One region of the Bacillus paralicheniformis genome, then DNA from elsewhere that is predicted to be linked to it. Evidence: predicted binding sites of a transcription regulator. Region 1 holds the regulator's gene; the other holds the start of a gene.
What was found. Region 1 encodes Rex, which represses fermentation and respiration genes when NADH is low (regulators of the CRP and FNR family bind a similar motif). Its sites were predicted from a motif close to TTGTGAAATATTTCACAA; they were not measured.
Positions count from the first base shown of each region.

Region 2: a site for Rex is predicted at 1,490-1,507, ahead of CP943_RS10700 (YwiC-like family protein). Genes of this name have one in related genera too.

Region 1 is NZ_CP023665.1:693,045-696,517, reverse strand. Features, by position in the region: gene CP943_RS03575 (CPBP family intramembrane glutamic endopeptidase) at 1-653, shown strand, start outside; gene CP943_RS03570 (YdiK family protein) at 653-844, shown strand; gene tatC (twin-arginine translocase subunit TatC) at 889-1,665, opposite strand; gene CP943_RS03560 (twin-arginine translocase TatA/TatE family subunit) at 1,672-1,845, opposite strand; gene CP943_RS03555 (redox-sensing transcriptional repressor Rex) at 1,884-2,528, opposite strand; gene moaC (cyclic pyranopterin monophosphate synthase MoaC) at 2,532-3,038, opposite strand; gene CP943_RS03545 (ABC-F family ATP-binding cassette domain-containing protein) at 3,185-3,473, shown strand, end outside.
Region 2 is NZ_CP023665.1:2,069,719-2,073,191, forward strand. Features, by position in the region: gene CP943_RS10690 (TIGR04053 family radical SAM/SPASM domain-containing protein) at 1-853, opposite strand, end outside; gene CP943_RS10695 (cyclic nucleotide-binding domain-containing protein) at 966-1,433, opposite strand; gene CP943_RS10700 (YwiC-like family protein) at 1,583-2,305, shown strand; gene CP943_RS10705 (fumarate/nitrate reduction transcriptional regulator Fnr) at 2,351-3,064, opposite strand; gene CP943_RS10710 (nitrate/nitrite transporter) at 3,212-3,473, opposite strand, start outside.

The DNA of each region.
Region 1 (3,473 bases):
TTTTGGGAGTGGGCAAAGGACAGCCAAAGGCTGAAGCCCAGCTTACATTGACAGGCGTCTGGTCTGTCATCGCGTTTACCCTCTGTCTCGTTATCGTGCTGCTGATTTTGCGGACGGTGCCGAAGACGACGCTTCGCAACCGCCCGAAAGCATCGGTTGGAGCGTCAATCGGATGGGCGGTAGCCGGCGTTTTTCTCGCTTTGTTTTCGCAGTCAATTGCCGCTTCGATCGAAATGTACTTGTTCGGGGTCAACCCGGAATCGGAAAATACGCAGCGGATCATGGAAATCATCACCGCATTGCCGCTGATGGTGTTTGTCTCTTCTGTATTCGGACCGATTCTTGAAGAAATCATTTTCAGAAAGATCATTTTCGGTGCAATCTATGAGAAAACGAATTTTTTCATTGCCGCTTTGTTCAGTTCGGTGCTCTTCTCGGTCGTCCATTTAGATTTCAGCCATCTGCTCATATATACAGCAATGGGATTCACATTCGCCTTTTTATATGTCAGAACCAACCGGATTATCGTGCCTATTTTCGCCCATGTCGCCATGAATACGCTCGTCGTCTTACTGCAGACATTCCGGGAGCCTATTGAAGAATATTTGAAACACGTCGAGAAAATGCAAATGATTATTGGAGGATTTCTATGATGAGAAGCCCTAAATTCTGGGGAGCGATTTATTTATTAACGGGTGTGCTGTTTACATATCTGGCGGCAACCTCGCCCGGAAGCATGTGGTCTTTTTACACGATCCTGCTGATGCTTTTCGCAGCCTATAATATCAGCATTTCCTTTAAAATGTTCGCCCTGGCCGGCAAGATGAAACGAAAAGATCAATAGCCTTTTTTGTGAAGGAAAAGAGCCATTCTGAAAAAGAATGGCTCTTATTTTGTATGGTCGTTCAAAAACGCTTGATTTTCCTCTTGAATCATTGTTTTTTGCGCCTGCCTGTAGGATATTCTTGAAATCACGATACTGATTTCATAAAGAATGAGCAATGGCACTGAGACCATTAAATGCGACAAAAGCTCAGGCGGTGTAATGAGCGCCGCGATGACGAACAACACAAAATATGCGTATTTTCTGATTTTCGCCAAAAACATCGGCGTCACGAGGCCGAGCCTTGTGATAAACATGATGACCACAGGCATCTGAAACAATAAGCCAAAAGGAAGCGTCAACTGAAGCAGAAACTGAAAATATTCGTGTATTCCGATGACCTGGTTGACATTCAGATCATCTGAGACTCTCGTCATAAAGTCCACGACAAACGGAAATAAAATAAAGTAAGAAAAGGCAATGCCGCCTAAAAAAAGAATAATCGATATCGGAATATAGCTGAGCGTCACTTTTCGTTCTTTTTCATACAGCCCCGGGCTAATGAAAGCCCACAGCTGGTATAAAACAAGCGGCGAAGTCAAGACGGCGCCGATGATGAAAGCGAACTGCACGTACACAAATAAAGGATCGGTCAGCTTGAACGCGTTGAGCGTCAGCAGCTTCGCTTCATCCGTCTGCTGCAGATAGATAATCAGCGGCTTTGCCAATAAAAAGCCTGCCACAACAAATAAAACAAAAAAGAAAAAAGTGATCACAAGCCGTCTGCGTAGTTCTGTGATATGTTCTATCAGCGACATTTCTCTTTCCTTCATAAATGTCATCCTATCCTACTGATCTTCTTTCTTTTTATCGGAATCGTCGTCAGCCAAACCTTTTGTCGCATTCTTAAACTCCCTCAGCGTGTTTCCCGCTGCTCTTCCCAGCTCGGGAAGTTTTTTCGGGCCGAATATCAAAAGCGCCACCACGACAATTAAAATAAAGCTTCCAGGACCGATTGGCATAAAGCCTGCCCCCTTTCCTTTATTTTTCGTTTTCCGTTTTACTTTTCCTGCATTGAATAATGTTTCATGAAATACACCAGCGACTGAAGTTCAACCGCCAAATCTATATGATGAATGCGAATGTGTTCCGGCACATTCAAGCGGGCCGGCGTGAAATTAAGAATGCCTTTAATGCCAAGCTCCACCAGCCTGTCTGTAATCGACTGTGCGGCTTGAGCCGGTACCGTCAAAATGGCGACGGGGATATCATCCGTCATATGCTCTTCAAGTCTATTCAGATCATAGACGGGAACACCGCCGACCTCGGTTCCGATTTTTTCCTCATTGATGTCAAACGCCATGGCGATTTTTGTATTATTATTTTTGATAAAATTGTAATGGAGAAAGGCTGTCCCCAAATTCCCCACGCCAATGAGCGTTACGTTCGTCATTTCATCCTGATCAAGCGTCTTTCTGAAAAAGGACAGCAAATAATTGACATTGTAGCCGTATCCTTTTTTTCCGAGCGCGCCGAAGTACGAGAAGTCCCTGCGGATGGTCGCAGAATCGACTTTGACGGCATCGCTCAGCTCAGCGGAAGATACACGCTGTTTTCCGGATGCATGAAGGTTTTTTAAAAAACGATAATATAATGGCAACCGTTTCGCTGTCGCTTGCGGAATTTTTGAATGATCCATGTTCATAAACTAATCCTCCATGTCTACATCAGCTTTTTCCCTTTTATAGTCACCGTTTTTCCCGCCTGTCTTTTCGAGAAGAAAGGTCGGTCCTATCACCATTCCCTTATCCGCCGCTTTGCACATGTCATATACGGTCAGCGCACATACGGAGACCGAAGTTAACGCTTCCATTTCCACACCTGTGCTCCCTTTGGTCTTCACTTTAGATTGAATATGCAGGATGCTCTTCTGTTCTTTCTCCTCCCAGCGAAAGGCGATGTCGACTCCTTTCAGAGCGATCGGATGGCACATCGGGATGATGGCGGATGTCTGTTTTGCGGCCATGATTCCGGCCACTTGCGCCACCGACAATACATCGCCTTTTCCGATTTCCCGGTTTTTGATTTTTTCATGTACTGTTCGATTCATAGACACGCTTGAAACAGCCGCAGCTGTGCGTACTGAAGCTTCCTTTTCGCTTATATCAACCATCTTGGCTCTGCCTTGTTCATTAAAATGTGTAAACTCATTCATGTTCTGAACTCTCCTTATAACGATCATACACTATTTTTTTCATTCTGTCTTTTTCTTTGGCTAAAATCTTCCAGACTTCACTTAATTGTTTGCTGACTGCGCAGTGATAGGCTACACTTAAAATAGCAGACAAGAGGTGAAAGATCATGATGATTTTACAAGTGAACCAACTTTCAAAATCGTTTGGAGCCGATACGATTTTAACGAATATAAAACTCGAAGTCAGATCTCGGGACCGGATTGCGATCGTCGGACGCAACGGCGCCGGAAAATCGACTCTTCTAAAGATTATCGCAGGAAAACTTTCATATGAAAAGGGGGACATCATCAAGCCGAAAGATTTGACGATGGGCTACCTTGACCAGCATTCCGGCCTCGATTCCAAGCTGACGCTCAAAGAGGAATTGCTGTCGGTATTTGATTTTCTGAAAAAAA
Region 2 (3,473 bases), 1.4 Mb from region 1:
TATGGGAGATAAACATAAAGCCGTTGCCATCGTTCACACCTTTCGGAGCCCGGCCCAATCCGCCGATCGCATCCATTTTCCCTTTCTGCAATGCGTGTTCATAGCGGATTTTCATGTTGGGGTCTTTCGCTTCCCGCATTTTTTGTTGAATAACGACCCGTCGGTAGTGCTGGGCTGCTGTCGTTTTGATGTCAAAAGGCGCTTCTTTTGCCAAACGGCTGAGCCAAAGAAAGACTTTTTCATGGTCCACCGGCGAAATCATATCTTCCCGCTTCGCGCGGCCTGTCGGGACGAGAAAAAATACACTCCATAATACACAGTTCAATTCTTCGATCAGCTTTGCCATTTCATCCAGGTAATCGATGTTATAAGCGGATATAACGGTATTAATCTGCAGAGGCAGATGGCATTCATGAATGTAGCGTATGGCCTTCATGGTCAGGTCAAAGGAACCGTCCGTTCCTCGAAAATGATCATGAATCTCTCGGGTTGGCCCGTCCAAGCTGAACGCCCATCGGGATAAGCCGATTTCTTTTGCTGATTGAATCGCTTCTCTTGTAACATTCGGCGTGGCACTCGGGGTCATAGAGACGCGAACCCCTTTTTGGACGGCATACTCAATAATGGCGAATACGTCGTCTCTCATTAAAGGGTCACCCCCTGTCAGCACGAGGAGGGGATTGTCCATCGCATGAATTTGATCGATTAAATCTTTTCCTTCTTTCAGGGTGAGCTCCCGCGGATCGCGTTTATTTTGAGCCGATGCCCGGCAATGAAGGCACTTGAGCTCGCACGCTCTTGTCAGCTCCCAAATGACGATAAACGGAGACTTGTCGAAATCGCAATGTATCATCTTTCATCTGTCCTTTCGTTTGCATTCATGTGTATCGTAGCGGAAATGAAAAAGAAAAAAAGTTAAGTAGATCACATTTAGAAAAGGAAGGGAAAGAAGGGGGAGGCCCTTCTCACGCGTCGTCTTCTGCGGAGGAGTTGAGGTAACGCAAAAAAAGCTGGTAGGAAAAATACAAATTCTGCTGAAGCAGCATGAGAAAGTTCGTCTGTAATTGGCGGTTATAAGTCATCATTTTTTTGAAAGTATGAAATGGAATTTCAAGTACGGCGGTTTCTGCGGCAGTGTTGACTGAAATAAACGGAGATACGAAAGGTTCGCCTTTTTGATCAATAGGGAAAACATCGCCTTTTTCCCACTCGGCGATCGTTCGGGATTCTTCTGGAAGTCTTCTGTCAGAAAAATGAACTTCCCCTTTTAAAACAAAATAGACGGATTGCGAATGAAGGAACGATCGCGAATGCTGAGATGGCTGGATATCGATCACCTTCCCGTTTTTCAGCAGCCTTTTGATGATCGGAAGGGGTACCCCGAGAAACATAGGAAGATTTTTCAGAAACAATAAGTAGTCAAACCGGTCCATGGTATATCCTCCTTCTATATATTAGCATTTAGTATAAAGCGCCGGGCTGGAGGGCGCAGTGATTTATTTCACACGCCTGTATGCAAAATGTCACTGTGTAAAAAAGACGAAACTTTTATAATGTAATAGAAAAGAAGGGAGGATGCGTGATGAAAGTGTTCATACCGAAGCAGCACGGCGCCTGGGCGATGCTTGTCATCCCGTTTGTTCTCGGCATGTTCGCCGGGGGCGCGGATGTAAAGCATATTCCGCTGTTCTGCGGATGGCTGTTTCTATATCTTGCGGCATTTCCGGCTACGATGATGGTGAAGAAGAAAAATATCGTTTACTACCAAAAATGGGTTCTCATCTACGGCATTCCGGCCGTCGTTTTCCTGCTTATTTCGGTCTGGCTGGAGCCGCGGCTCGTTTTTCTCGGGCTGCCGATGTTTCCGCTCTTTCTCATCAATCTTTATTATGCGAAAAGAAACAACGACAGGGCGCTTTTAAATGATATTGCGGCAATCCTTGTTTTCAGCGCGGGCGGGCTTGCGAGCTTCTGGATGGGAGCGGGGAAGCTTGATGGTGAAGCATTGTTTGTTTTTATCCAGTCCGCTTTGTTTTTCACAGGGAGCGCCTTTTATGTCAAGTCGATGATCCGCGAAAAGAAAAACAATCGGTTTAAACTTTATTCATGGGGATACCACATATTCCTGCCGTTCATCTCGCTGGCCGCGGGGGCAGGATGGGCCGTGCTTGGTGTAGTGCCGAGCAGTTTCAGAGCGTGGTTTTTACATGGAAGGAAACTGTCGATTAAGACAATCGGAATCTCAGAGCTGGTGAATGCCTGTTTCTTTATGGCCGTGTTGATCGTTTTTCTGCTGCAAACGTAAAAAACAAGGACACTGTGCTTCATGTCCTTGTTTGTTTTCGTTTTTTCAGTCGATATTGCAGATGTCGAGCGGGCAGTTTTCACAGTCGATTTCGCGTTTTAAATAGTTGAGCTGATGAATGACGATTTTTCCCGAGTCCTCAATTGAAATGACACCGTTCTTCCGGAGGTCGCTCAGCATGCGGTTGATGCTCTCCCTTGCGGCGGCACAGAATTTCGCCAGATCCTGGTTCGTCAGCACAATATTGATGAGAATCCCGTCGCTTCTTGTGATGCCGTAGCTGTTTGCGAGACGGATCAAGGTGGAGTAGAGCGCGCCTTTTTTACCATTCAGCAAAAGGTCGCGGATTTTCGATTGAATCTTTCGCAAATGCGTGCTCATCCATTTCATAAACTCAAACGTCAGTGCACCGTTTTGTATGAGTTCTTTTTCAAGCTTATCTTTATTGATGACCAACACTTCGCCATCAGAGAGGATCTTTGCGCTCAGCATATATTTCGCATCTTCTGTAAAAAGCGTAAGCTCCCCGACAATATCATTTTTTTTGCACATTCTGAGTGTCAGTTCTTTGCCATCGGACGTCAATTTGCCGATTTGGACAAGTCCCGACTGAATAAGATACAGTTCCTCCGCATCCATCCCTTCTTGAAAAAGGAATGTGTCCTGCCTGATTTTTCGTCGTGTACTGATTGATTCCAGCAAGTGATGCAGATCGTCTGAGAGCAAATCTGTGTCTGATTTTCTAACAGAAATATTCATTGAGCGTCACCCCTTTAGCAGTTCTTATTTTAACGTTAAATAAGGCTGAGTGACCTTTTAAATATAAACAATATTGTGAACTTATGAATAAAGTCCCAAAAAAAGAGCCTGAGCACATCAGCTCAAGGCTCCTTTTGCAGGAAAGGTTTATAAATGGTTCGTCTTCGTTTTGGTCGATGTTTTGCTCACTTCCTGAAAATACATCCAGACCACGATCACAAAGCTGGCAAGGGCTGCTTCTGACAGCGCCATGAATCCGATCGCATAATGGCCGGTTGCCTGAAAAACGCTTGACAGGATGAGTGGCGGGAAGAATCCTCCCAAGCCGCCCATCGCTGATACAATCCCATTGACGATGCCGGCCTGATTTGAAAAATAAAGCGGCACAAGCTTAAAGATGATCCCGTTT